Methylorubrum populi: one gene and its partner. The protein of the gene in region 1 binds, or shares a complex with, the protein of each later gene. Links are inferred from orthologs where the notes say so. Each region holds a gene or a part of one and is shown on either strand. Other genes may lie near its edges.

Region 1 (14,302 bases):
CGAAGGATGTCCAGTTCTTCTATCCCGCCCACGTCTCCCGCCGGATCACGGCGCAGAGAGGGCTGTTCACCGTCCACCCCAATCCCCTCCGGGCCTACGATGCTCCGGACAAGCGCCAGATCGTGATCCCCGGCCGCCTGAAGGGTGATTTCCGGATCAAGCTCGACAGTCTCGGCTTCAATCACGCCACCATGTTCCCGGATATCGATGGGCTGGCCAAGCTTCTTGCATGGCGCCTGATGCCGACGGTCGCGGCACCGGTCGCGCCACAGCAGCCGGCGGCGGCCCAGGCGGTCGCGCCTCCGGTCACGGTCGCCAAACCGCGCATTCGTCCCGACGATCCGCAGAAGGGACAGTGGGGTGGGAAACCCGAGAGGAACGGTTGGCGCTTGAGCGCCCGGGTCGAGGCCGTCGAGACCGGTTGGTTCAAGACGGTGCTCGAAGTCGCGTCCCCGGATGGATCGAAGATGCTGACCGAGCCGGTCGAGTTCTTCCTGCACGACAGCTTCGCGAAAGCGAAGCGGACCGTGCGGCCGCAATCGACGGGAAAGGTCAAGCTCGAACTCTATTCCTACGGCGCCTTTACGGTCGGCGCCCGCCTGCCGGACGGCACCGAACTGGAGCTCGATCTCAGCAAGATCGAGGATGCCCCCAAGCTCTTCCGATCCCGATAGCGATCGACGCGGCGAGCGGGGCTCGCGCCCACAGAAGGCCGGTCCGCTCCGTTCCAGCGGCACCGCTCGGAAGGCGCGCCCTGCTCACAAAATTCCCGATTGCCGACCGTTCTCGCTCTGGCGAGGAGAGGACAGCGGGAGCTTCGTGAGAGACACCTAAGCCGAATTTCAACCATGCTCGGCGGATATGGCGCCAAGCGCGCGGACCCGTCAGGACGCGCTCGACCAGGGATTCGCCGATGCCCCTCTCTCGCCGCCGCTTCCTCGCCTCCTCGCTCGGCCTCGCGATCGCCGGTCCCGCCGCCGCTCAGAGCTACGGCCAGACCTTCAAGGTCGAGAACGACGAGGGCCGGCCGGTGGCCAATATGCGGCTGCCCGGGGAGATCACCGGGCAGATCCAGGAATTGCGCGGCGTCACCTATGTCGGGCCGCGCGAGGCCGAGGTCACGCTCTACGAGTTCTTCGACTACAACTGCCCCTGGTGCCGCAAGGCCGCCGCCGACGTGACCGCGCTCGCCGGCAGCGATCCGGGCCTCCGGATCGGCCTCGTCCACAACCCGATCCTTTCGCCGATGTCGGCCCAGGCGGCCAAGGTGTCGCTGGCGGTGCAGCGCAAGCTCGGCTCGGCGGCGGCCTTCGCCTTCTACGGCCAACTGCTGTCCACCAAGGGCCAGATCGACGGGCTCAAGGCACTCGACATCGGCGCGAAGACCGGCGTGCCGCGGGCCGAACTCGAACAGATCGCCGACAGCGACGCGGTGCGCGAGGCGATGCGCGCCCACATGAACGTCGCGGCCAATCTTGGGCTCACCGCGACGCCCTCCTACGTGCTCGGCAATACCGGCGTGCTCGGCCATCCCGGCGTGAAGTCGCTGGCGCGGATGATCGCGGCGATGCGGCGCTGCGATCAGATCGCCTGCGGGTAGCGGATCGTTCCGAACCAAGGGATGCCGGCTTCCGGGACGATGCGCCCGCATGGAGGCGCTTTGCACGGCACAAGGTTGCGCTGATACGTCGATCCTGGCTCACCTGACCGATGCCGACGAAAGATCCCCGTCGGGGATTGCGGCTCTCGCCGTCGGGATGCGGCCGGGGCGCGGACCCGCCTTCCCATCGGTAGCGGCTGGTTGGACGAGTGCGACGATGGCTCTGATCGATCGATACATCCCGATCCCGCAATACAGGGAGTATCACAGCGCAAGCGTGAGGGCGTCGGCCGACACCGTGATCGCGGCCGCCGCAGCCTACCGAACCGAGAGCGATGCGTTTTTCCAAAGGATGATCGCCCTGCGGGAACTGCCGATGCGGGCCCGGCGGCTTCTCGAGCGCCGGCCGATCGAGCCGCAGCCGCCGTTCGGAATCGATGACTTCACTCTGCTGCAGCGCTCCGAGAACGAGGTCGTGTTTGGGCTGGCGGGCCGCTTCTGGCGGCCTGACTTCGATCTTGCCCCTCTGTCTGGCGGGCAGGACTTTCTGGATCTGAGCGAGCCGGGAATCGCGAAACTCGCGCTCAACTTTGCCGTCCGCACCGAAGGCGCAGGCGTGACGATCCTGTCGACGGAGACGCGCGTCATTTGCGTGGATCGTGCCGCAGGCAGGAGATTTGCGCCCTACTGGTTTCTGATCCGTCCGGTGAGCGGTCTGATCCGCCGGCGGACTTTGGGCATCATCCGCCGAACCTGCGAGGGCGGGGCCGCGCCGGCGGCGTAGCTTCCATCCCCTTTCCAGCACCGTCGAAGGCCTATTGGGCGTCTCGGGGGCGCTGGAAACGACGCGTGACATGGCCCGGCTGACCCGGGTTTCGACCCGAGTGCGAGCGCGCCTCAGGCGCCGCCGATGAGGATGCCCGTGGCCAGCACGAGGGAGCCGCCGAGCACGATCTGGAAGGCGGCCCGCAGGAACGGCGTTTCCATGTAGCGGTTCTGGATCCAGACGATGGCCCAGAGCTCGACGAAGACCACGGCGAAGGCGATGCTCGTCGCCAGCCAGAAATTCGGGATCAGGTAGGGCAGCGCGTGGCCGAGGCCGCCGAGGGCGGTCATCACGCCGGAGGCGAGGCCGCGCTTGAGCGGCGAGCCGCGCCCGGAGATCTTTCCGTCGTCGTGGGCGGCCTCGGTGAAGCCCATCGAGATGCCGGCGCCGAGCGAGGCGGAGAGACCGACGAGGAAGGTCGTCCACGGGTTCTGCGTGGCAAAGGCGGTGGCGAAGATCGGGGCGAGCGTCGAGACCGAGCCGTCCATGAGTCCGGCGAGCCCCGGCTGGACCCAGGTCAGGACGAACTGGCGGTGGGCGACGGCGTCCTCCTCGTCGCGGACGGGTCCGCCGAGATGCGCCTCCGTCAGCGCCTCGGCCGTGCGCTCGTGCGCGCTCTCCGCCGCGGCGAGGTCGCCGAGCAGGGCCCGCGTGTCGGCATCGGTCGAGCGCCGGGCGGCGGCGAGGTAGAAGTCGCGCGCCTGCCGCTCCATCGCGGCGGCCTCCTCGCGGACGCGTTCGAGCCCGAGATGGCGCATCAGCCAGACCGGCTTGCGGCTGTAATAGCCGGCGATGTGCTCGCGGCGGATGGGGATGATGAAGTCGCCGAAGCGCCTCTTGTAGCACGCGATCAGGCGGCGGCGGTGCTCGTCCTCGGCCTCCGCCATCGCGTCGAATAGGGCGGCCGAATGGGGAGAGTCGGCGCGCAGCCGCCCGGCATAGGCGCGATAGATCTGGCCGTCCTCCTCCTCCGACCCGATCGCCAGCGCCAGGATCTCCTGCTCGCTGAGATCGTCGAACCGCTTTCGGCCCCCGAGGGCCAGCGTCAAGAGACGGCTCATCATCGCTGCGTCGGTCTCCGGGGCGTCGGTTTCCGGAGACAGCGCGCCGGGGCGGGCGTCGCCGGCCTCACCCCTCCTGCTCCTGCAGCAGCCGGTACTCGCGCCCGTGCCGGCAATAGCCCTCGACGATGTGGCTCATCATCGCCCGCTTCTTCGGGTCGAGGGTGCCGAGGATGCGCGCGGGCCGGCCGCCCCAGAGGTGCCCGCCCTCGAGCAACTGGCCCGGATCGGTGGTCGAGCCGCCGGCCAGCATCACGTCGTCGGCCACCACCGTGCCGGGTGCCAGCACCGAGCCGATCCCGATGAGGGAGCGGGCGCCGATCCGGCAATCGGCCATGCGCACGTTGTGGCCGATCGTGGTGTCGCGCCCGATCACCACGCCCTCGCCGCGGCTGCGGATCACGGTGTTGTCCTGGATGTTGGTGTCGGCGCCGACCACGATCGGCCCGACTTCCGCCGAGAGTTCGCAGGAGAACAGCACCGTCACCCCGGCGCCCAGCGCGATGCGGCCGGAGAGCCGGGCGGTGCGGGCCACGAACACGCTGGCATCGGTCTCCGGCGGCTCGGTCGGCGCGGGCGGGCTCGCCGCCTCGCCGGCAGCCTCGCGCAGGCGCTCGGCCCGCTCGGCCAGTTCCTCCGGCGTCACCGGGCGCAGGCGCTTGGCCGGGTTGCCGCCATAGGCGAAGCCGCTCTCGAGGTTCGAGCGGGGAAAGATCGTCGCGCCGGCCTCGATCAGCACGTTGTCGCCGACGACCGCCCCGTCGAGGATGATCGCTTCGTCCTCGATCACCACGTCCGAGCCGACGGTGCAGGCATGCACCACCGCGTTGCGGCCGACCGTGACCCGGTCGCCGATATGGGTCGGCAGCGATTCGGTGGCGATGTGGACGGTGGAGCGGGCGCCGAGCCAGAAGCGCTCGCCCGCGGTGATCGGCTGGCCGTCGCTGCGGATCACGCTGTCGTCCCCGAGCCAGGCCTGGGGCCCGAGGGTGGCGGTGCCGATCACGGTGCTGGCGCGCCCGCACCAGACGGGGCGGCTGGCGAAGACGGGCAGGATGCCGTCATGGGGCAGGATCAGATCGGGCGTCACGTCGCGGCTCGCTGTTCTTCGAAACGGCGCCGGTGGCGCGGTCCTATCCTTGAGCCATATAGGCTCGCGGGCAAATGGAGTAACGGGCTTGCGTGTAAACGCTCGGGCAGGTCCGTCCACGCCGCGTACGCGTTCCCGAAGAGGCGGTCATGACGGTCAGCATCCAGTCCGAGCCCTTCGACACCGCCGCCGAGATTGCCCGGATCGAGGCGGAACTGGCCGGGCGGGCGGGAGCGGTCGTGACCTTTTCCGGCCTCTGCCGCGACGAGGCGGGCCGGCTCGCCGCGCTGGAGCTGGAGCACTATCCCGGCATGGCCGAGGCCGAGATCGGTCGGGTGGTGGAGGAGGCGCGCGCCCGCTGGCCGGTCCAGGCGCTGCGGGTGATCCACCGCCACGGGCTGGTGCGGCCGGGCGAGGGCATCGTCCTCGTCGTCACCGCCTCGCCCCACCGCAAGGCCGCCTTCGCGGCGGCCGACTTCCTGATGGACTACCTCAAGACCCGCGCCCCGTTCTGGAAGCGCGAGCACCTTGCCGACGGCACCACCGGCGGCTGGGTCGAGGCGACGGAGGCCGACGCCGCCGCCGCCGAAGCCTGGACCTGACCCCTCGGCCTGCCCAGCCCCGGCCCGCCCGGACACCGCGAACGGAAAACCCCTCATGACGGCATCCCCTTCCAGCCCGCCGGGCGCGCGCCGCCTCGCGGTCGCCGGCATCGCGGTCGTGGCCTTCGCCGCCGCGCTCTGGCTCGCCTGGACCGCCTCGGCGACGCTGCTGCTGATCTTTTCCGGCATCCTGTTCGCCGTCTTCCTCGACGGTCTGACCCGCGGCCTCGGTTACGTCCTGCCGATCGGGCGCGGATGGCGCCTCGCCCTCGCCTGCCTCGTGCTGGCCGCCCTCGCCATCGGGCTCTCCGCCTTCGGCGGCGCCACCGTGGCGAGCCAGGCGCGCGACCTCGGCACCACGGTGCGCCAGCAATCGGAGACGGTGCGCGACTGGCTGAAGGAGCGCGGCATCGAGATCGACCTATCGCAGGGGGCGCCGGCGGGCCAGGGCGGCGGTGGTGATACCGGTCAGGGCGAGAGGGACGAGGGCAAGGAGGGGAAGGGCCAGAAGCAGGGCGGCCTCGCAGGTCTCGCCTCGGGCGCCCTGAAGAGCCCCGGCTCGCTCCTGTCGGATGCCGGCAGCGTGCTCGGCCCGGCCACGACCGTCGTGATTGCGCTGTTCAACGCGCTCGGCAACGTCCTCGTGATCGTCTTCCTCGGCGTGGCCATCGCCGCCGATCCGAAAAGCTACCGCGACGGCGCCCTGCGGCTCGTGCCGCCGCGCCACCGCGAGAAGGGCGCGCGCGTCCTCGACGGGTCGGGCGAGACCCTGCGGCACTGGCTGTTCGGACAGCTCGTGACCATGGCGGCGATCTTCGTGCTGACCTGGGCGGGGCTGAGCTTCCTCGGCATCGGCGGCGCGCTGATCCTCGGGCTCCAGGCCGGCCTGCTCGCCTTCGTGCCGACCATCGGGCCGCTGATCGCGGGCGTGGTGATCGTGCTGAGCAGCCTCGCCTCGGGGCTGAACGGATTGCTCGGGGCGCTCGGCGTCTACCTCGCGGTGCAGACGGCGGAGAGCTATGGCCTCACTCCGTTCATCCAGCGCCGCGCCCTCGACCTGCCGGCGGCGACGATCTTTTCCGGCCAGCTCCTGCTCGGCGTGCTGTTCGGCCTGTGGGGAGTGGCGCTCGCCCTGCCGCTGGTGGCGGTGATCAAGGTGCTGCTGGAAGAACTCTACATCGAGGACGGGGCCGAAGCGGAGGCCTGAGGCGTTCTCCGGCCGATCGCTTCGGCTTCGCCCCGCAATGATCCGTCAACAGAACGGTCCGCAGATCCTTGTTGGACCTGCGGACCGGTAATCGCCTTACGGCGCCATGTCGGGGACCGGCTTGACGGTGCCCGTCTCGGCCGGGGCGGGCGCCGGGGCCGGAGCCCCGATCTGCGGCGGCGGGGTGAGCTGCAGGTGCTCGCTGGTATAGGCGAGCTCCTGGTAGACCCGCTGCGGATCGCCGTTCAGCTTGGTGCCGTAGCTCGGCACGATCTGGCGGATCTTCGCCTGCCATTCCGGGCTGGCGACCTTCTGGGCGAAGACCTTCTCCAGCACGTTCAGCATGATCGGCGCGGCGGTGGAGGCGCCCGGCGAGGCGCCGAGCAGGGCGGCGATGCTGCCGTCCTTGGCCGCGACCACCTCGGTGCCGAGCTTGAGCACGCCGCCCTTCTCCGCATCGCGCTTGATGATCTGCACGCGCTGCCCGGCCTGGACCAGGCGCCACTCGTCCTTCTTGGCGTCGGGGAAATACTCGCGCAGGGCCTGGTAGCGGTCCTCGTCGGACAGCATCACTTGGCCGGCGAGATACTCGATCAGCGGGTACTGCTCGACGCCGACGCGGACCATCGGCCAGACATTGCTGGTGGTGGTCGAGGTCAGCAGGTCGAAGTAGGAGCCCTCCTTCAGGAACTTGGTCGAGAAGGTCGCGAACGGCCCGAACAGGATCACGCGCTTGCCGTCGAGCACCCGGGTGTCGAGATGCGGCACCGACATCGGCGGCGAGCCGACGGAGGCCTTGCCGTAGGCCTTGGCGAGATGGCGCAGGGCCACGTCCTGGTTCTCGGTGACGAGGAACGAGCCGCCGACGGGGAAGCCGGCATAATCGTCGGCCTCGGGGATGCCGGAGGCCTGCAGCAGGTGCAGGGCGCCGCCGCCCGCGCCGATGAACACGAACCGGGCATCGACCGTGGACCGGCTGCCGTCCTTCAGGTTCTTCGAGGTGACGCGCCAGGTGCCGTCCTTGTTGCGCGCGAAGCTCTCGACCTCGGTCGAGAGGCGAAGGTCGAACTTCGGCCCGCTCTTCAGCGAGGCGATGTACTGGCGGGTGACCTCACCCCACTCGCAATCGGTGCCGAGCGGCGACCACGTGGCGGCGACCTTCTGCTTCGGGTCGCGCCCCTCCATCATCAGGGGGACCCACTTCTTCACCTGCTCGGGGTCGGTCGAGAACTCCATCCCGGCAAAGAGCGGGCTGGCCTTGAGCGCCTCGTAGCGCTTGCGCAGATAGGTGATGTTGTCGTCGCCCCAGACGAAGCTCATGTGGGGCGTGGAATTGATGAAGGAGCGGGGGTTCTTCAGCACGCCCCTTTGCACCTGCCACGCCAGGAACTGGCGCGTGACCTGGAAGGCCTCGTTGATCTCGACGGCCTTGCCGATCTGGATGTTCCCCTTGGAATCCTCCGGCGTGTAGTTCAGCTCGGCCAGGGCGGAGTGGCCGGTGCCGGCATTGTTCCAGCCGTTGGAGCTTTCCAGCGCCACGCCGTCGAGCCGCTCGACCATCTCCAGCGACCAGTCGGGCTCGAGTTCGCGCAGCCAGACACCGAGCGTCGCGCTCATGATGCCGCCGCCGATCAGCAGGACATCGACCTTGCGGGGCTCGCCCGCGGCGAGCAGGGGCGAACCGGGCAGCGTCGTCGCCGCCAGACCTGCCAATGCGCCGCCGATAACCTGCCGCCGGTTCATCGGCATCGGGCTATGTTGCACATTCGCGGAGTGCATGTGCAGTTTATCGTCAGTTTTCATTTTATTTTTCGTGCCGCTCAAAAATTTATTGGTCCTGCGCGTCCGCTACAACGAGCACGCGCGAGCGACAACCCGGCGATTACATGGCTGCCATGCCCTGAAACCTTGAACATGCGCAGCCGATTGTCAGACCGCGTCGGGCGCGTTCGGCATCGCCGGAACGGGGTTGACCATAGGTCGCCAGTCGCGGGGCCGAACGAACCTCAGCGTGCGGCCGAGCGCTCGATCCGGCGGATGCTTCCGAGGATCGCCCGGGCGGCCTCGTGGCGCATCGCGCCGGTCTCGCAGGTCTTGCAGATCGCCCCGAGATAGCGGCCGTCGACCACCGTCTCGGCGAACAGACCCGACTTGAACCGCGGCGCCGCCTCGGTCTCGACGGCGATCCAGTCGCGCGGCCCGAATCGCTTGGGTCCGAGCGGGCGGCGGATGGAGGCGCCGGGGCTCGTACTCTTCAGGACCGCACGCAGGCGGAAGTAGCGGGACAGCGGCGAGGCGTGGAGCCCGGCGAGGCGGGCCGCGTCGTCCTCGCCCTCGACCGGGGCGGTCCGCAGGCGCAGGGTGCAGGCCTCCTTGGTGCGGGCGCAGGCCGGGGTCTCGCACACGATCCGCACGACGCGCCGGCCGGAGGCGTCGCCGGGGTCTTCGTCGGCATCCTCCAGCACCCAGCCCGCGGGCAGATCGAGCACGAAGCCCTGGTCGAGGCGCAGGGTCGTCGGTCCCGGAAGGGCCTCGGCCGCGTCGGTGCTCGCCTCCGGTGCGGGTTCCTCGGTGGAATTCGGCCTCTCCTCGGCCCGGGCCGGCGCGATGGCGAGCAGGCACGACAGGAGAAGAGCCGCACGGCCGCGGCGGAGGGGATCGGTCATCGGGCACGAGCCTCCGGGAGGTGGCGGTCGATCAGGGCCTCGGCGCGGGCGCGCGCCTCCGGCTCGAAGATCCGCAGCGGCACGGGCAGCACCTCGTCCCAGCGCATCGGCAGGATCATCAGGTCGCCGGCCTGCACCCGCCCGCGGAACAGCGGCCAGCCGAGATGCGCGTGCGCCCCGTCCTTCGCGGTGACGATGCCGGTCTCGCCGATCGCGATCTCGGCCTCGCCGGGCGGCGCCTCGGCTTCGAGCCGCCGGGCGAGATCCACCGCGAACCAGCGGCGCGCGTAAGCGTGGACCGCGAAGAACCCTGCGATCACCACGGCGGTGATGGCAGCCGGCTTCCAGAAATCGCTGGCGATCATCTCGGCGAAGAGCGGCAGCGCGTCGGCCAGCGGCACCCGGTAGGGATCGACCGCCCAGAGTATCAGGAGCAGGGCGGGATAGAGCAGGGACAGGCCCACGAGCCACGCGGCGGCCCCGGCGAGCCGGGCGCGGCGGGCCCAGGGATTTTCCAGGCTGCGCAGGATGAGCGGCACCCGCTCCTCCGCGGTCAGGCGCAGGGCGGCGCACACGGAATCGGGCCCCGTCGCCGGTTCGGCCGGCGGCGGGGCGGGGGCGGGCCGGCCGGCGCAGGCCTCGACCCAGCGCCGGATGCCCGCGATCGTCTCCGCGCTCAGGGACGCCTTGGGCAGGACGACCGGCACCTCGCCGATCTCCGTCGTCAGGAAGAGGTGGTGCCGGTCCTCCGCGAGCCCGCCGATGCGCGGCCAGGGCACGAAGCTCACGAGATCCGGCGCGGTCTGGGTCAGCCCGGCCCCGTCGAGCCGGTAGTGCACCGGGACCGGGCTCGGATCATCGCCGCCGCCGCCCGGCGGTCCCATCAGGGCCCGCACCCGGCGCCGGGCGAACCAGGGGTGAAGCGCGTAATGCGTGAGCAGGGCGAGCGTGATCAGCCCGAGGCCGGCGGCGAGCGGCAGTGGATCGAAGTCGGACAGGTCGCGCCAGAACGCCGACAGGCTGCGCCGGCCGCCCGAAGTCGCCCAGGCCGAGACCGTGCCGAGCAGCGCCAGGAACCACAGCACCGGCAGGCCCAGCGTGAGGATGCGCCGCCTTTGCGCCGCCAGCGGCCCCCTCTGCGCGTGGAGATTGCCGATGATCCGGTGCGCGAAGGTGAGCGGGGCGTCAAAAGTGAGCGGCGCCTCCGGAACGGGCGGGCGGCCGGAGAGGGCGGGGACGACGGGCAGGACGAGACTCCGGGACTTGCGTTCGAGGATGTCGGCGCCGATCAGCCGTCGCGGGCGGCGGCCGGGACCGCGGCGATGCCGGCGCCCGCGGCCCAGGCGTTGAGATCCTGCTTGCGGATCGCCGCCGCCATCATGTCGGGGAAGAGGTCCGGCGTGCAGGCGAAGGCGGGCACGCCGAGCGCGGCGAGCCGCGCGGCGAGCCCCCGGTCGTAGGCCGGTGCGCCCTCGTCGGAGAGGGCGAGCAGGGCCACCACCTGCACGCCCGCCCCGACGAGGCGCTGCGCCTGGGCGAGCAGGCCGGCCTCGACCCCGCCCTCGTAGAGATCGGAGATCAGCACCAGCACCGTGTCCTCGGGCCGGGTGATGCGCGAGGCGCAGTAGCCGACCGCCCGGTTGATGTCGGTGCCGCCGCCGAGCTGGACCGAGAACAGCACCTCGACCGGATCGTCCATCTCGTCGGAGAGATCGACCACCTCGGTGTCGAACACCACGAGCCGGGTCGAAACGGCCGGCAGCGAGGCCATCACCGCCCCGAAGATGCTCGAATAGACCACCGAGTTGGCCATCGAGCCGGATTGGTCGATGCACAGGATCACGTCCTTGAGCGATCCGCGGCTTTTTCGCCCGTGGCCGAGGCGGGTCTCGGGGATGATGGTGCGGTACTCCGCCTGATAGTGGCGCAGGTTCGCCCGGATGGTGCGGTTCCAGTCGATCTCGGCGTGGCGCGGGCGGCGGTTGATGCTGGCGCGGTCGATCGCCCCGGTCACGGCCTGGCGCAGGGGCTCCTCCAGCCGCTTCATCAGCGCGTCCACCACCTTGCGCACCACGAGGCGCGCCGTCTCCCTCGTGCGCCCGCCGAGCAGGCCGCGCATCGAGATCAGGGTCGAGACGAGGGAGACGTCGGGCTGGACCGCCTCCAGCATCTCCGGCTCGGTCAGCATCCGCTTGAGGTCGAGCCGCTCGAAGGCGTCGCGCTGCATCACCTGCACCACGGAGGCCGGAAAGTAGTCGCGGATGTCGCCGAGCCAGCGCGGCACGGAGGGCGCGGAGGCGCCCAAGCCCCCCTTGCGGTCGGAATCGTAGAGGGCGCCCATCGCCCGGTCGAGGCGCCCGTCGCGTTCGGACAGGGTGCAGCCCGTGCCCTCGGCCGCGCCGCCGCCCAGCACGAGGCGCCAGCGGCGGAGGCGTTCCGTCTCGTTCACGGCCTCGCTCATGCGGCGTCTCCCGTGGTTGCGTCCGCGCTTCGGACCGGCTCGGGGCCGAGCAGCAGGCGCAGGATCGGCAGCACCTTGGCCGCCCGCGCCGCATCGAAGCCCTGCGCACCTTCTGCCGCGCCTGGGGCCACGCCGCCCGGCCGGGCCAGAGCCTCGCCGATCGCCCGGCGCTCGGCGGGTGCCAGGGTCGCGAAGGTGCGGCGCACCAGCGGCAGCAGCTCGATGAACAGCGCCTCGTCGAGGCCGCAGAGCCATTCATCGACGACGGCGAGCAACTCGCGCCCGTGAATCAGCACCGTGCCGCTGTCTTCGAGAAAACCCTCGATCCAGGCGGCGGCGGGGGCGGCGCCGGAAGCTCGCGACAGGGCAAGCCGCAGGCGCTCGCCGGCCTCCTCCGCGTCGATGGCGCGATCATCGAACAAGAGCCGGACGGCGCGGCCGACGACGCGGCCGTGGACGTGTTCCTGATCGGCGAGCGCCCGCAGGGCCTCGCCCCACACCGCCTTCAGTTCCGGCTCCTCGATCAGCGCCACCGTGCCCGAGACGGCGACGATGCGCGCCTTGGCCGCTGCCGCCGCATCGTCGTCGAGGCTCTGGCAGGCGGCGACCAGCCCGGCGGCGGCCCGCGGCACGAGGCCCCGCACGACGGCGAGCACCGGCGCGGTGTCGGAGGAGCGCACGGAGCCGTAGCGGGCGAGTTCGGCGAGCGGCGGCAGCGCGTCCATCAGGTCGAACACGTCGGCCGAGACCGCGGCGCGGTCGTTGAGCGCGCGGATCACCTCCGCCGTCGCCTCGGCGAGGTCGGCGTCGAGCAGGGTGCCGATCAGGCCGGAGAGTTCGGCGACGCGGGTCGCCTCGCGGGCTCTGGTCCGCACCCGGCCGGCGGCGGCCTCGGCGATGGTGCCGCCTTCCGCCGAGGCTGCCACCAACTCGACCACCCATTCCGGCTGCCAAGCGAGGAACCAGCCCTCCTTGAAGGTGCCGCGCCCGCGCGCCTCCCGCCGCTCGCCCCAGGGGATGCCGATCAGGCTCAAGCGGTTGAGGAAGTGGCTGCGGGCGAGATCCGTCTCCTTGCGCAGGTCGAGGGTGATCTCGCCGGCGGCCGCGCCGGGTTTGAGGCGCAGGCGCCGGCACTGCGCCTCGAAATCCGCCTCGACCGGGGTGCCGGGGCTGTCCGGCGGGGTGGCGCCGAGGCGCTCGCCGATGACGAGCTTGCGCCGGATCAGCCCCATCGGCGCCGGATCGGCGAAGCAGAGCGTGGCCTGCGCCGCCTCGTCGAGATCGTCGAGGGAGGGCCGGGACCGGCCGCGGAAACCCGCCAGCGCCTCGGCGAGCCGGGCCGCCTCGATCACCGAGGCCGGGGAGGCGTCGAGATCGTTCTCGCGCAGCAGGGCGGCGGCGCGGGCGAGCCAGCGGGCGGCGACCCTTCCCTCGTGGTGCCACAGGTTGTCGTACCATTCCGGCGAGAGCACCCCGGCGCGGTAGCCGGAGGCGAAGGCCAGCCGCTCGTAGGACCAGGGCGCCCAGGCGGCGGCGACCTTGGTCTTGGGCAGGTTTTTGAGTGTTGCGGCGTCGGCGGTCGCCTGGCCCTTGGCGTCGTGGCGGGCGAGCGCCGGCACGTGCCACGCGCCGCAGACCACGGCGATGCGCTCGAACCCCTCCTTGGCCGCCCGCCGGATCGCCGCGCGCATATGCGCCTCGCGGGCCTCCTCACGAAAGGCATCTTCGGGGTCGGGTTCGGCGCCCTCGCGCAAAGCCGCCATCGCCTCACCGATCGCGGCGAACACGTCGCCGTCGGCGCCCGCGCGGCTCTCGACCAGGGCGTCCCACCAGCGCTCGCCGTCCGGGTAGCCGGCCAGCGCCGCGAGTTCGCCGAGCGGGTCGCGCCGGATCGCGGCGGCAGCCGGGGCGGGCTCAGGCTCGGACGGTGCTTCCGCCGCCTCAGAGACCGGCTCCGCATCGATCGGCGCGGCCTCGGTGGGGGATTCTGCCTCGCCGAAGCCGTCGGCGAGCTGGTTGGCGTGCGGCAGATCGATGAAGCGCAGGGTCGCGCCCGCCGCGACGCCAAAGCGCATCGCCACCCATTCCGGCGAGAAGGCCGCGAAGGGGAAGAAGGCGCAAGTTCGCGGCCGGTCGGGCCGGTAGACGAGGAGCGCCACGGGCGGCGCCATCGCCTCGTGGGCGGCCAACGGGATCAGCGCGTCGGCATCCGGCGGCCCCTCGATCAGCAGGCAGTCGGGCTCGAGCGCCTCGAGTGCCGCCTTGAGCGAGCGGGCCGAGCCGGGGCCGTGGTGGCGGATGCCGAAGAGACGGATATCGGGCATCGCTCGGGTCACGCGCTCGCGCGGGCGGCCTTATAAAAGTCCTTCCAGCCGTCGCGCTCCTTGACCACGGTCTCGAGGTACTCGCGCCAGACGATGGCGTCCTGCACCGGGTCCTTCACCACGGCGCCCGTGATGCCGGAGACGAGGTCGTGGGCCGAGAGGCGGCCGTCGCCGAAATGCGCGGCGAGCGCCAGTCCGCTGCCGACGACGCTGATGGCCTCCGCCGTCGAGAGCGTGCCGGAGGGCTGCTTCACCTTGCTCTTGCCGTCCGCCGTCACCCCCTCGCGCAATTCGCGGAAGATCGTGACGACGCGGCGGATCTGGTCGGCGCCCGGCGGCTCGGCCGGGATCTCGAAGGCGCGGCCGAGCGCGGCGACGCGGCTCTCGACGATGGCGATCTCGGCCTCGATCGTGGCGGGCGGGGGCAGCACCACGGTGTTGAAGCGGCGCTTGAGCGCGCTCGAC
Region 2 (14,425 bases), 1.8 Mb from region 1 along the record:
GCTTCGAGGCGGAAATCGGCAGCCGCTACACCGTCGAGACCCTGCGCTGGCTCGTCCGCCGCCGGCCGACCCTGCGCTTCGTGTGGATCATGGGGGCAGATTCCCTCGGCTCGCTTCATCGCTGGCGCCGCTTCGAGGAGATCCTGACGCTGATGCCGGTCGCGGTGATCGACCGGCCCGGTCACACCCTGGCGGCACCGGCGGCACGGGCGGCGCAGGCCTTCGCTTCGGCGCGGATTCCGGAGACCGAGGCGGTGACGCTCGCGGCCCGGCGCCCGCCGGCTTGGTCCTTCCTGCACGGTCCGCGCTCGGAACTGTCCTCGACGGCGTTGCGGACGGGTGCCTAGGGCGTTCGGCCCGCTTGAAAAGCGGGACGAAAGCCGCCAATTTCAGGCGGTGGCGGCGTCGCCACAAACCGATTGCCGGGAACCGAGACCCTGTCCGCACACCTTCAGCCGGGAGCCGCCGGCTCCGACACCGAGACCGCCTCCTCCGACGCCCTGAAGGCCCTGGCCCTCGGATGCCTCGACGAGATGAAGGCCGAGGAAACCGTCGAGATCGACCTCGCGGGCAAGACGTCGCTCGCCGACACGATGATCATCGCATCCGGCCGCTCTCAGCGCCATGTCGGCTCGATCGCCGACAAGATCATTCAGGAGATGAAGGCGAAGGGATTCGGCAATGCCCGAGTCGAGGGTATGCCGGCCTGCGACTGGGTGCTGATCGATGCGGGCGACATCCTCGTCCACATCTTCCGACCCGAGGTGCGCGGCTTCTACAATCTCGAGAAGATCTGGGGCGTCGACCGTCCGACCGGCGCCCGCCTCGTTGTCTGAGCCTCACGGGGCCGGGACGTCGCTGATCTCGTCGCACGCTTCGACCTGATCAGTGAACTCCGCCTCTTGGCGCAGCAGACGACCGAGCCAAGCGTGGCGGATTTCCAGCACGAAGCGGAAACTGCGGGTGCCGGTCGCGCAGTGGCTGACGGTCAGGATCCCCGGCGTGAGCCAGCGCGGCAGCATCAGTCGGAAGCCCGGCAGGTCGATGAAGTAGCGCTCACTGCGGAAGACGAGCGCCCGATCCTCCACCAGAACCCGCAGGCTCATCCCGAGCCCGGCGCCGACCCGCTCCTCGAGGCCGGTCGGGCCCCGGAAACGCTTGGCCGAGTGGATCGCCTGGGGAAAGCCGGCGCTGCGGGCGTAGAGCCGCGTCCAGATCTGTCCGCTGCCGCCGCGGTCCTGGGTGACGGCGACCACGCTCGGAACATTGGCGATGCGAGCGGTGGGCAGCGGCGCACCAACGAGGCGCAGGCCCTGTGCCAGCAGCCAGCCGAGCACGGTGAGATGCGTCTCGACGACTCGGCCGGCATAGACCGCACTCTCGCCCGCGCCGAGCCGCTTGGTGAAGCGACGGCGCACCGCCGGCGGCAGCCGCGCCCAATCCGCCTCCGGGACGAGGGCGCGAAAGCGCAGGTCGAACAGTTCGGCCGGGCGGACCGGAGCTTGGGCCGGGGCAGCCCGTTCCGCGGCATTGCGCATGGAGAAGCCTCCTCAAACATCCTCCCATGCCATTCGTCCGGGCGGCGATTCCGCCGGGGCGTGGCAGGTCAGGTCTCGGACTTCACGGGCAGGTAGCGGACGATCCGGCCACCGAGTCGGATCAGCTTGGCCAGGGTGTTGTGAGGCACGTTCAGCATCTGCGCGTACCAGCCGTCGAGCGTCTGGGTGAAGTCGAGCATCGCCTTGAGGCGCCGCGACGCCACGGCCCCGACCCGTGGGTCCCCCTCGGCTTCGGCCACGCATTCGCGCAGCGCCTTGAGGGCAGGGTCGATCTCCCGCTCCTTGCGGCCGGCGGCGATGCGGGTGACCATCTCCCACAGGTCGGTCTCGGCGACGAAGAAGTCGCGCCGCTCGCCCATCACCGGCACCCGCCGGATCAGGTTCCAGGCCGCGAGCTCCTTCAGCGAGTTCGACACGTTGGAGCGGGCAATGCCGAGGGTGCCGGCGATGTCCTCCGCCGCGAGCGGCTTGTCGGAGAGGTAGAGCAGGGCGTGGATCTGCGCGACGGAGCGGTTCACGCCCCACTGTCCGCCGAGATCGCCCCAGTGCAGAATGAAGCGCTCCACTGCCGGGGCGAGCTTTTGCGACTGGTCTGAAATTTCTGTCATGACAGAAATTTCAGACGAAACGAGATGAAAGTCAAGCGGCCGTGCCCGCGCCTCAGATCACCGAGAAGCGGAAGGTGGTGCTCGACGTGAACGTCTCCTCCGGCCGCAGGACGGTGCTTGGAAAGTTCGGGTGGTTCGGTGCGTCGGGGAAGCCTTGCGTCTCGAAGCAGACACCATCCCCGGAACGGTAGGTGTGCCCCGAGGGACCGACGAGCGAGCCGTCGAGATTGTTGCCGCTGTAGAGCTGCAGGGCCGGCTGGGTCGTGGCAACATCGAGCCGCCGCCCACGCGCCGGGCAGAGGCAGGAAGCCGCCGGGCGCAGCATGCCGGCGGATCCGCGCAGGGCGAAGGTGTGATCGTAGCCGCCGGCCAGGACGAGCTGCTCGTGGCCCTGCCGGATGCGCGCCCCGAGCGGCGTGGGCTCGCGGAAGTCGAACGGCGTGCCGGCGATCGGGGCGAGAATGCCCGTCGGGATCTGGGTCGCGTCCGTGGGCGCGTAGGCATCCGAGAATACCTGCACGACGTGATCCATCACGTCGCCCGCGCCCTCGCCGGCGAGATTGAAGTAGCTGTGATTGGTGAGGTTCAGGACGGTCGGACGGTCCGTTACGGCACGATAGTCGATGCGCAACGTGCCGGGTTCGGGCAGGCTGTAGACGACCTCCACGTCGAGCGTGCCCGGAAAGCCCTCCTCGCCATCGGGGCTGCGCCGCCTCAGCGTGAGATGCGTCTCGCCCACCTCCGCCACCTGCCAGAGACGCTTGGCGAAGCCTTTGAGGCCACCATGCATGGTGTTGGGCGGCTCGTTGATCGGCAGCGCGTAGGTCGTCCCGTCGAGGGTGAAGCGGCCCCTTGCGATACGGTTGGCGTATCGGCCGGCGATCGCCCCGAAATGCGGGCTCACGGTCTCGTAGCCCTTCAGGGTGTCGAGGGCGAGGACGACGTTGGCGCGGCGGCCCTCCCGGTCCGGCACTTCGATAGCCGTAACGACCGCGCCGTAATCGATCACCTGCACCCGCAAGTCGTCACGGCTGAGGGTGTGTCGGAGGACGGCTTCGCCCGCCCGCGTCGTCCCGAACCGATCGGCCGCCATTCCTCGCCCTCCTGCTCAGCGTAGACGCGCGAAGTCCGGGAACGTTCTCACGGCCTCCGGACCGTTAGGCGGAGGCGGCCTCGGGCTTGGCGGCACCGGTGTCGTCGGACAATTGCAGCCGGTGCAGTCGCGCATAGGTGCCCCCCGCCGCGACCAGTTCATCGTGCCGGCCGCGTTCGATCACCCGGCCCGCCTCGAGCACGGCGATGCGGTCGGCCTCGCGCACGGTCGAGAGGCGGTGGGCGATGACCAGCGTGGTGCGCCCCCGCATCAGCCGTTCGAGCGCCTCCTGCACGAGGTGTTCGGATTCCGAGTCGAGGGCGGAGGTCGCCTCGTCGAGGAGCAGGATCGGCGCATTCTTGAGGAAGGCGCGGGCCAGGGAGATGCGCTGGCGCTCACCCCCCGAGAGCCGCCCGCCGCCCGGCCCGACCCGGAAGGAATAGCCCTCGCTCAGCCGCGAGATGAAGCCGTGCGCCGCCGCGGCCTTCGCCGCCGCCTCGATCTCGTCCTGCGACGCGCCGGGGCGGCCGAAGCCGATATTGGCCGCAACGGTGTCGTCGAACAGCACGACCTCCTGCGACACCACCGCGATCGCCGCCCGCAGCGATGGGATCGTGACGTCGCGGATGTCGGTACCGTCGATGAGGACACGGCCCGACGTCACGTCCTGAAGGCGCGGCACGAGGTTGAGCAGAGACGATTTGCCCGAGCCCGAGCGTCCGACCAGCGCCGTGGTCGAGCCGGCCGGCACCACGAGGTCGACCCCCTCCAGCGCCGGCGCGTCGGCGCGGTAGCGGAAATGCACGGCCTCGAAGCGGATCTCACCCTGCGTCACCGTCAGCGGTCGGGCAGAGGGCGCCTCGCGGATCGTCGGCGGCTCGTCCATCAGGGCAAAGTAGCGGGAGAGCGCGGCGGCCGCCTCCTGCAGGATCGCGTTGAGGGTGCCGAGCGCCCGCGCCGGCTGCGCGGCGAGCAGCAGGGCGGCGACGTAGCCGGTGAAGTCGCCGACGGTGCGGTCGCCCGACATCACCCGCTGGCCGACCAGCACCAGCACGCCGGCCACCGCGAGGCCGCCGCCGATCTCCATCAGCGGGTCGAGCCGGCCGCGGGCATTGGCCGCCTTCATCTTGAGCCGGCGCACCTCGTCCAGCGCCTCCGCGGCACGACCTTTGAGGTAACCTTCGAGGGCATAGGTCTTGGCGACGCGGGCGCCCTGCAGGCTCTCGGTGATGAGGCTGGCGGTCGCGCCCATCTGCTCCTGCGTCGTGGTGGAGACCTGCCGCAGCCGCTTGCCGATGCGGTTGACCGGGCCGGCCACGAGCGGCGCCGTGACCGCGGCGGCGAGCGTCAGCAGCGGATCCATCCAGATCAGCGCGATCACCAGGGCGGTCAGCATGGCGACGTCGCGCAGCAGAACCGTCGAGATGCGGGTCAGCGCCTCCTTGATGAAGGCGAAATCGGTGGTGAAGCGCTGGGTGAAGGCCGCCGGACTCTCGCGGCCAAGCTGGGCGAGGTCGGCATCGATCAGATGGGCGTAGAGCGCGGCCTGCATGTCGGCCTCGACCCGGGTGACGACCCGGTTGGTGAGCACGGTCTGGCCGAACAGGGCGAAGCCGCGGGCCGAGGTGACGGCAATGACGATGAGCGGCCCGTAGGCCAGCGCTCCCATGTCCTTGTGATCGAAGGCATCGAAGGCAGCCTTGATCAGGGCGGGATAGAGCCCGGTCGCCGCGCCAACGATGGTGATGAGCACGAGCACCACCGCCAGCGTCGCACGGTGGGGCGAGAGCCATTCGCGCCAGAGCCGCCCGAGCAGGGGGAGGGTGTCGCCCGTCAGGAGCGGCCGGCGCGCCATGTTGTACCGTGTCTGTGCTGACCCCGGCCGGAACGCCGGGGCCCGCGGTGTTTGCCGCCGCGCGGCTCGCGGATCAAGCGGCGGACCCGATGCTACTCGTCGCCGCCGTCCCGACCGCCCGGTCCGCCGGGGCCGTGGCGATGCCAGGCCTTGTGCGGCCCACCGAACGGGCGCATCGGCCGGGCGAGGAGCATGGCGCGGCGCTTCTGGCCGTCATCGAGCGTCGCGAAGAGCGGCGTGCTGGCATCGGCGAGCTTGCGCAGGGCCTCGCCCCGGGCGGTCGCCGCGTCGGCCATGGCGCGAAGTGCACCGGGCGCGTCATCGACCATCCGGCCGCGCTCGCGCCGGGCCTCGCGCTGGGCGGCCCGCTGCTTGAAGAGATCGCGCATGGCCGCCTCGACCGGTGGCCAGAGCTTCTCCTGCTCCGGGTTCAGCTTCAGCCCGGCATGCAGACCGGCGATGCGGGCATCGGCGAAGGCCGCCCGATCCTCGGCCGAGAGCGCCGACCAGCGCCCGTGCCGATGGCCGTGCGGTCCGTCCGCGAAAGGCCCACCGCGCTCGCCGGCATGGACCGCCACGGCGCCGATGCTGGCCGCGCCGAACAGCGCCAGCCCCGCCATCGCGAGACCCGTCGCGCGTTTCCTGATCATGGGACATCTCCGTCAGACAGGGGCGTCTGCCCCGATCCGGCGACGATGCGTCCGTTTCGTCTCTGGCGTGTGTCCGGTCGTCTCCGGCGTGTGTCTGCAACATGAAAGCTTGTCCATGTTCGGATAACCATCTTGGCGATGTGATAATGTTACATTATTACCGCGGCCGAACGGAGGAGTTTCGGGATGAGACGGTTCATGGGGCGCGGGTTCGCGGCCGCGATTCTGCTGATCGCCGGCCTCGCGCCGACGATTGCCGCGGCGCAGGAGGCGCGGCTGAAGGCGGTCGCGACCTTCTCGATCCTGGCCGACCTCGTGGCGCAGGTCGGAGGCGACCGGGTCGCCGTGACGAGCCTCGTCGGGCCGGATGCGGACGCGCACGGCTATTCCCCGGCGCCGGGCGACGCCCGGCGGGTGGCGGAGGCCGACCTCGTCGTCGTCAACGGCCTCGGCTTCGAGGGTTGGCTGGAGAGGCTGATCAAGGCGTCCGGCACCAAGGCGCCGGTGGTCGTGGCCTCCAAGGGCGTGAAGACCATCGCCGGCAGCCATGACCACGACGACCATGGACATGATCACGGGGAGGGGGACCACGCAGACCCGCATGCGTGGCAGAACGTGGCGAACGTGAAGCTCTATGTCGCCAATATCCGCGACGGCCTCAGCGCCGCCGATCCGGCGCATGCCGACCTCTACGCTGCCAACGCGGCCGCCTACACGCAGAAGCTCGACGCGCTCGATGCGGAGATTCGCACCGCTCTGGCCGCGATCCCGGAAGAGCGGCGGCGCATCATCACCACCCACGATTCCTTCGGCTATTTCAGCGCCGCCTACGGCATGCGCTTCCTGGCGCCGCAGGGCATCTCGACGGACAGCGAGGCCGGTCCGCGGGACGTCGCCCGCATCATCCGCCAGATCCGCCGGGACAAGGTGCCCGCGGTGTTCGTGGAATCGATCGCCGACCCGCGGCTCATGCAACAGATCGCCCGAGAGAGCGGCGCCAAGGTCGGCGGCCGGATCTATTCCGACGCGCTGAGCGCGCCGGGCGGCCCGGCCGCGGGCTATCTGGAGATGATGCGCGCGAACCTCAGCGCGTTTCGCGAGGCGCTGAGCTGAGGCTTCAGCCGCCCGTCATCGGGGGGAAGAACGCGATCTCCCGAGCCCCGGCGATGGCGCTGCCGGGCTTGGCGTGGACCCGGTCGATCGCCGTGCGCACCACGCCTTCGTTCTCGAAGGCATAGGCGTATTCCTCGCCGCGCGTCTTCAGCCAGCCGATCAGGTCGGCCACGGTGGCGACACCCTCGGGCAGGCTCACGGTCTCGTCGGGCTTGCCGACGCGCTCGCGCACCCAGGCGAAATAGACGAGCTTCATCACACACTCACTTCCATAGCCGTCCTCGCGGGGCGCAGCCGAAGCAAGGACGGACGCGTCAGCGCGGATCGTCGATCACGTGCCGGATCCCGGCCCTCATGTAGTCCCAGCCGGTATAGAGCGTCAGGGCAGCGGCGAGCCAGAGCAGGACGATCCCGGCCGTGAGGCTGCCGGGAATGACGCTCTCGCCGGCCGGGCCGGCCACGAGCACGCCGAGGGCGACGAGCTGCACCGTCGTCTTCCACTTGGCGATCCGGCTGACCGGCAGGCCGACCTTCAGTTCCGCCAGATACTCGCGCAGGCCGGAGACCAGCACCTCGCGGCAGAGGATGACGATGGCCGCCCAGAGCGACACGCCGGCGATGGTGCGGTCGGCAGCCAGCATCAGCAGGAGCGCCGCGACGAGGAGCTTGTCGGCGATCGGATCGAGCATCCGCCCGAGCGCGGAACTCTGCGCCCAGGCCCGCGCCACGTAGCCGTCGAGATAGTCGGTGATCGCGGCCACCACGAACACGCCGAAGGCGGCCCAGCGCGCGGCGATCTCGTCGGGCCAGAACAGCAGGACGACGACGACCGGCACCGCGACGAGGCGGCCGTAGGTGAGGCAGTTCGCGAGCGTCCAGGCCTGCGACCGGCGTCGGGGGAGGACGGCGTTCATCGCCGGGGTGAAATCACGGGCCGCGTGGGGCGTCAACCGCGTCGGGATCGCGTCGGGCGCAGGCTCTGTCGACACGGGCTCGGCTCAAGCGTTGGCGTGGAAGAAATCGTAGACCGCCCGCGCGGTGGCGGCGTTCACGCCCGGCGCCTTGGCGAGATCCTCCAAGGCGGCCCGCTGGATGGCCTTCACGGTGCCGAAATGGTGCAGCAGCGCGCGCTTGCGAGTGGGGCCGATGCCGGCGATCTCGTCCAGCGGGTTCCTGGTCATCTCGCGCTTGCGCCGGGCCCGGTGGGTGCCGATGGCGAAGCGGTGCGCCTCGTCGCGCAGGCGCTGCACGAAGTAGAGAACGGGATCGCGCGGCGGCAGCTTGAACGGGGTCCGGCCGGGCACGAAGAAGGTCTCGCGGCCGGCATCCCGGTCCCGCCCCTTGGCGACGCCGACGAGCGGCACGTCGATCACGCCGATCTCGGCGAGCGAGGCGCGGGCGGCCTCGAGCTGCCCGGCGCCGCCATCGATCAGCACGAGGTCGGGCCAAGCCGGGAAGGCGTCGGGATCATCGATCACCGTCTCGGTCGCGGCCGGCACGGCCTGGCACTCCGCCGCGGCCTGCGGCTCACCGACCTCCGCCTCCCGCGGCGTGCGCGGCGCCTCCTTGGCCAGCCGCTTGAAGCGGCGGGTCAGCACCTCGCGCATCATCCCGAAATCGTCGCCGGGGGTCAGCTCCTCCGACTTGATGTTGAAGGTGCGGTAATGCGTCTTCATGAAACCGGTCGGGCCGGCGACGATCATGCCGCCGACGGCGGCCGTACCGGAGATGTGCGAGTTGTCGTAGACCTCGACGCGGCGCGGCGGCTTGTCGAGGCCGAAAGCCTGTCCCAGCGCGGTCAGCAGCTTGCCCTGCGAGGCGGTGTCGGCGAGGCGGCGGCCCAGGGCCTCCTTGGCGTTGCGCTGGGCGTAATCGACGAGGTTCTTGCGCTCGCCCCGCTGCGGCCGATGGATCTCGACCCGGTGCTCGACCCGGCTCGACAGGGCCGCGGCCACGAGTTCGGCATCCTCGATCGTGTGACTCACCAGCACGAGGCGCGGCGCGGGCTTGTCGTCGTAGAACTGCGAGATGAACGAGGCGAGCACCTCGTCGGCGCTCATGGAGCGGTCGGCCTTGGGGAAGTAGGCGCGGTTGCCCCAGTTCTGGAAGTTGCGGAAGAAGAACACCTCGATGCAGAACTGACCCGCCTGCTCGTCGAGGGCGAAGACGTCGGCCTCCTCGACCCCTTGCGTGTTCACCCCTTGCGTGCCCTGGATCGCTGAGAGCGCGGCGATCCGGTCGCGGAAGCGCGCCGCGCGCTCGAACTCCAGCGCCTCGGAGGCGCGCTCCATCTCCTCGCGCATCCGGTCCTTCACGGCGTTGGACTTGCCGGAGAGGAAGGCGCGGGCGCTGTCGGCGAGCCCGTTGTAATCCTCCAGGGCGATCTCGCCGGTGCAGGGGCCGGAGCAGCGCTTGATCTGGTAGAGCAGGCAGGGCCGGGTACGGTTCTCGTAGTAGCTGTCGGAGCAAGTCCGCATCAGGAAGGCGCGCTGGAGCGCGTTGACCGTGCGGTTGACCGCCCAGACATTGGCGAAGGGGCCGTAATAGTTGCCCTTGCGGCGGCGGGCGCCGCGGTGCTTGACGATCTGAGGCGCAGGCCCGTCGCTGGTCAGCAGGATGTAGGGGAATGACTTGTCGTCGCGCATCAGCACGTTGAAGCGCGGCTTCAACTGCTTGATGAGGTTGGCCTCCAGCAGCAGCGCTTCCGTCTCGGTCGCCGTGGTGACGAATTCCATCGCCGCCGTCTGCGCGATCATGCGGGCGATGCGGTTGGAATGGGCCTGGCCGCGGGCATAGGAGCCGACGCGGGCCTTCAAATTCTTGGCCTTGCCGACGTAGAGGACGTCGCCCTTGTGGTCGAACATCCGGTAGACGCCCGGCGAGGTCGGCAGGGTCGTCCAGAAGCGGCGGATGATCTCGGTGCCGGCCTTGACGGCCCCGGCCTCGAAATCGAAGTCGATCTCGGGCGCCTCGTCGAGGGAGGGCGCCTCGTTCTCGTCCTCGTCGAACCCGTCGGGCGGGACGTCGTCGAAGGCGGATCGGGTCGCGCGGTTCATGGCCCCGATGTAGGCCGCGGCGATTCCGGTTGGAAGAGCCGCGGCGCCGCGGGCCGTTAATCGAACAGGGCGTCGATGTCCGACTGATCGACGTGGCCGGGATCGTCCTGAAGCTTCGGCCCGTTGAGAAGCGAGCTCTCGTCGTTCTCGTCGACCGCGGCGGTCTCGACGGCGAGCAGATCGCGGAAGCCCTCAAGGCTGCTCCAGGCCTCGATCACGCGGTCGAGATGCTCCTCGACGAACTTGAGCACGCTGACGATCTTGCTGATGCGCTGGCCGGTGAGATCCTGGAAGTTGCAGGCTTCGTAGGCGGCGATGACGTGGTCGAGAATGCCGTCGACATTCTCCTGCGCGGCCTTCGTCAGCCGCATGCCGCGCATCATGTTGGCATTGGTTTCGATCTTCTCGATGCTGCCAAGAATCGTCGAGGTGGCCTGCTCGGTCGACTCGACCACCGCGTCGAGCTCGCCCGCGACGCGCCGCATGCCCTTGCCGGTGCTCTCGGAGCGGTGAAGGCTGGCGATCTCCGACTTTGTGCGGGTGATCGCCTCCTTCATCACTTCGAGTTCGTGGCGCATGGCGAATGCCTCGCCGAGTTCGCGGCGGCAGGCCTCGATGGTCTCGCCGGCGCTCGCCTGGGTGATGCGGCGCAGGTCGTTGATCGCGGTGAGGATCTCTTCGAGGCGCGGATTCGGCAGCGCCTCCGGAGCGGCCGCAGAGATGCCGGCCGCCGGAACGGGCAAGCCCAGGCTTTCCTCGATGCGGTAGCGCTTGGTGATCATCGGTCGGACGGGCCTTCGGGGACGGATCTCGTCCGACACAATCCGGCGCAGTGGTTTCGATTTGCTGAAAGTTTTCAGGCGATCGGAGTCATTTACCGCCCGTTGACGACGACTCGCGGTTTGCGGGGGCCCGCCCGCCGGAGCGGGTGATTCACCACGTTCATTCATCGCCCGCAGGGCAAATACCGAAAAGCTTTCCGCATCGCGTGTGCAGGGCGGGAGTGTGGGATGCGGGCGAAATGGAGCGTGGCGCTGGCAGCGCTCGCCATTGCCGGAGCGTGCGGGCCGGCCATGGCGCAGACGGGGCCGGGCCGCTACGGCGGCGGCTTCATCGAATTTCTGATGACCGGCGACGCGCACGGCCCGACCCGGCGCCCCGCCGTCGACGGCTACGGTGCGCTCGGCGAGCCGCGCCAAGCCGCCATTGCACCGCAGCCGCGCGCGCGTTTCGCGGCGCTGCCGACCGGGCCGGCCGCCGAGGAGAGCGCCGTCGCCAGGGCGATCGACCCGCGCTACGCTCGCCAGGTCATCGCCTATGACGGGCCCGGCCGGGCCGGTCAGATCGTGATCGACACCAACGCGAAGTATCTCTACCTGATCCAGACGGGCGGACAGGCGATCCGATACGGCATCGGCGTCGGGCGCCCGGGCTTCGTCTGGACCGGCGCGAAGACGATCACCGCCAAGCGGGAATGGCCCGACTGGACGCCGCCCGCCGAGATGCTGCGCCGCCGTCCCGACCTGCCGCGGCACATGGTGGGCGGGCCGGAGAACCCGCTCGGCGCCCGGGCGATGTATCTCGGCACCTCGCTCTACCGCATCCACGGCACCAACGAGCCGCACACGATCGGGCAGAACGTGTCTTCGGGCTGCATCCGGATGATGAACGAGGACGTGATCGACCTCTACGAGCGCACGCCGGTCGGGACCCGCGTCGAAGTGATCTGACCCATCCGACCCAAGAGAAAGCCCGGTGCCGGGGGACCGGCACCAGGCTCTTTTTCTCTACTCGATCAGGCCCGATCAGGCCCAGTCGTCATCCCCGCCATCGCCGAGGTCGCCGCCGAAATCGTCGCCGCCACCGCCGAACGAGGCGTCCTGGAAGCCGCCGTCACCGCCGCCGAGCGCCGAACCGAGATCCTGGTCGCCGCCGCCGCCGAACATGCCGCCACCCGCGTCACCGCCGCTCAGGCCCGCAGCCTGAGCGCTGCCGAGCGAGGAATGTCCGCCCGCGAAGGCATTGGAGAGGGCGCTGCCGAGCAGCATGCCGCCCGCCGCACCGGCCGCCATCGGAAGCGCCGTGGCGAGGAAGCCGCCGCCGCGGGCCGGCTGCTGGGCCTGACCGCCCCAGGGTCCGCCCTGCGGAGGACCGCCGTAACCCGGCTGCTGGCCGTAGCCGGGCTGAGGCCCGCCCTGCGGACCACCGTAGCCACCCTGCTGACCATACCCGCCCTGCTGGCCCCAGGCCTGACCGGCCGGACGCTGCGGCTCGGAGCGCTGACCGCCGCCGAAGATGCTCGACAGGAAGCCGCCGCCGCCGGAGGGCTGGGACTGTGCCTGGGTGCGGGCCTGCTCGAGCTGCTGGTTGAGGCTCTTGATCGCCTCCTCCTGCACGTAGATCAGCTGAGCCATCGCGTAGGGAGCATAGGGCTGGCTGCGCAGCTTCTCGGCGATGAAACGTTCGGCATCAGCGTCCCTGGGCTGTCCGGAGGCCTGCTCGAGGCGCTGGAAGATGCCGTTGATGATGTCGCGTTCTTCGCTGTTCATGGAGACGTCCTCCTGAAGGCGCCGACGGCCTCGTCACCGCACGGCGGCTAGGAGATGGGGACCGGTCGAGCTTTTGTCAGGGGGCCGGCGTCGATTGTCCGCATCGGCCGGGCGCGCGAACCGGTGCGCTCCAGCACAGGACAAAGAAAAAGCCCGGCACGAGGCCGGGCTTTTCCGAGGAAGTCCGGCGATCCGGTGAGGGACCGCCGAGGCTTCGGATCTTAGTACGAGCCGAACTTGTAGTTCAGGCCGGCGCGGACGACGGCGAACTCGGTCTCGCGCTGACGGGCGAGGCTGCCGGAGGCGAGCACGACGCCCGGGCTGTTCGTGAAGACCAGGTTGCCGGCCGGGGTGGCACCGAAGGCGCCGTTCAGGCGGTTGCCGCGGTCGAGGTTCACGTAGAGACCTTCGACCTTCAGCGTGACGGCCGAAGACTTGAAGAAGTTCAGGAACGAGTCGGTCGGGAGAGCGTACTCGATACCACCACCGGCGGCCCAGCCGGTCTTGAAGTCGTCGGAGGAGCCGTTCGGCAGGCCGAAGTCGGAGCCGCCGCCGGAGCCGTAGGCGAAGCCGCCGGTGCCGTACACGAGGGTGCGGTCGAAGGCGTAGCCGAGGCGACCGCGGACGGTGCCGAAGAAGTCGAGGCCCGACAGACCGTTCGGGTTGAAGATCTGGCTGCCGGCCAGGAACGGCGAGGAGCCCGGAGCGACCGAGAAGCGGTTCCGGTCACGGCCGAAGTCGACGTACTGAGCGTCGGCCTCGATACCGATCACGACACCGGAGCCCGGGGTGAACTGGTAGTTGTAGCCGATCTGACCACCGCCGACGAAGCCTTCGTCGCTGCGACGGTTGTTGAAGGCGATGGCAGCGGTGCCGGCGCCGACGAGGCCGCTGGCGGGGCCGACGCCGATCACGGTCGGAACGTTGTTGTCGTCACCGGTGCCGAAGCCGTAACCCGCGTTGAAACCGGCGTAGAAGCCCGTCCAGGTGAAGACCGGCACCGGCTGGAACACCGGCGGCGGCGCGGCGCGGCGCGGCAGGTCGGCGGCGAGAGCCGAACCGGCGAAGGCGATGCCGGCGATGGCCGTACCGGCGCGAAGGAAGGATTTCATTACTCTGGTCCTCTCTGACTGTGCCGGTGCTTCCAGGGAAGCGAGGCGGCACGGTGCCCCGTATCTATGCCAGCATCCCGGAAGATGCTGTTGCGGCTTGACCACGCCGACCGTCCCGAAGGCGGCCCCTTTGTGGCAGTGGTCTTGGTCTGCCGTCGTTCCAACCGGGAAACGCCACCGAACGGCCAAGGTTCACTTACGGCCGAGCTTTTTTTGGTGATGGTTCCGGACAGATTGTCGCAGGGATGCAACCACGGCGTTCCGCGACGCCGCAAGGCTTACGATGGATGCGGCGCGACATGCGAGTGCTTCAGCGCACAAAAGCCTGGCCGTGGGCACCCTTGCGGCGGGCGTTGCACGGATACAACGACTTTTGTGAGTACCGTAAGAATATAGTCACGGGGTGAGTGCAATCGCCGATATCAGTCGGCCGTAATCCGGTTCGTTGCGGTGCGTCGTGCGCCGAAAGCTGTAGAATCGCTCCGGATCCGCATAGGTGCACAAGTTCACAGAAGCGGCCTCTCCGATGCCGGCTTCCGCCAGTCTTTTGAGAATGAAAGCCGGCAGATCGAACTGGGCATGTCCGGGCCGCCCTTCGGCGAAAAACTTCTCGCTTCCGGGCACGTCTGCACGAAAACGCTCAACGAACTCGGAGCCGACTTCGTAGGAGGCTTGCGAGATCGTCGGTCCGAGCACGGCGACGATGCGCTCGCGCTCGGCGCCGAGCGCCTCCATGGCGGCCACCGTGGCGGCGATGACACCACCGAGTGCACCCTTCCAGCCCGCATGGGCCGCGCCGACGACGCGGTTTTCCGGATCGGCGAACAGGA

The links.
Region 2: the proteins of MPPM_RS07640 (region 1) and moaD are in contact, whole or in part, in a crystal structure (PDB 1FMA), measured with the Escherichia coli proteins. The link is inferred for Methylorubrum populi from one-to-one orthologs.

Annotation. Positions count from the first base shown.
Region 1 is NZ_AP014809.1:1,656,946-1,671,247, forward strand. What follows is about bases 3,711-6,452. They hold MPPM_RS07640 (molybdenum cofactor biosynthesis protein MoaE), read left to right. Parts: upstream 3,711-4,726; coding sequence 4,727-5,179; downstream 5,180-6,452. Other genes in these bases: MPPM_RS07635 (gamma carbonic anhydrase family protein), read right to left, coding at 3,711-4,577; MPPM_RS07645 (AI-2E family transporter), read left to right, coding at 5,235-6,386. Outside these bases: MPPM_RS07615 (FRG domain-containing protein), read left to right, coding at 1-674; MPPM_RS07620 (DsbA family protein), read left to right, coding at 914-1,600; MPPM_RS07625 (hypothetical protein), read left to right, coding at 1,818-2,384; iron exporter MbfA, read right to left, coding at 2,498-3,490; more of MPPM_RS07635, read right to left, coding at 3,555-3,710; mqo (malate dehydrogenase (quinone)), read right to left, coding at 6,483-8,135; MPPM_RS07655 (hypothetical protein), read right to left, coding at 8,393-9,052; MPPM_RS28385 (YcxB family protein), read right to left, coding at 9,049-10,137; MPPM_RS07665 (VWA domain-containing protein), read right to left, coding at 10,341-11,513; MPPM_RS07670 (DUF5682 family protein), read right to left, coding at 11,510-13,837; MPPM_RS07675 (ATP-binding protein), read right to left, coding at 13,846-14,302. UniProt on the Escherichia coli protein: Converts molybdopterin precursor Z to molybdopterin. This requires the incorporation of two sulfur atoms into precursor Z to generate a dithiolene group. The sulfur is provided by MoaD.
Region 2 is NZ_AP014809.1:3,411,833-3,426,257, forward strand. The notes cover bases 5,509-8,373. They hold moaD (molybdopterin converting factor subunit 1), read right to left. Parts: upstream 7,135-8,373; coding sequence 6,883-7,134; downstream 5,509-6,882. Other genes in these bases: MPPM_RS15685 (Spy/CpxP family protein refolding chaperone), read right to left, coding at 5,509-5,765; MPPM_RS15690 (metal ABC transporter substrate-binding protein), read left to right, coding at 5,952-6,878; pgsA (CDP-diacylglycerol--glycerol-3-phosphate 3-phosphatidyltransferase), read right to left, coding at 7,193-7,792; uvrC (excinuclease ABC subunit UvrC), read right to left, coding at 7,877-8,373. Also shown: MPPM_RS15655 (nicotinate-nucleotide adenylyltransferase), read left to right, coding at 1-347; rsfS (ribosome silencing factor), read left to right, coding at 420-836; MPPM_RS15665 (DUF4166 domain-containing protein), read right to left, coding at 840-1,538; MPPM_RS15670 (GbsR/MarR family transcriptional regulator), read right to left, coding at 1,607-2,167; MPPM_RS15675 (aldose epimerase family protein), read right to left, coding at 2,220-3,260; MPPM_RS15680 (ABC transporter ATP-binding protein), read right to left, coding at 3,325-5,115; more of MPPM_RS15685, read right to left, coding at 5,208-5,508; more of uvrC, read right to left, coding at 8,374-9,934; MPPM_RS15710 (protein phosphatase CheZ), read right to left, coding at 9,991-10,716; MPPM_RS15715 (L,D-transpeptidase), read left to right, coding at 10,945-11,664; MPPM_RS15720 (DUF2076 domain-containing protein), read right to left, coding at 11,740-12,483; MPPM_RS15725 (outer membrane protein), read right to left, coding at 12,705-13,595; peptidoglycan editing factor PgeF, read right to left, coding at 13,992-14,425. UniProt on the Escherichia coli protein: Involved in sulfur transfer in the conversion of molybdopterin precursor Z to molybdopterin.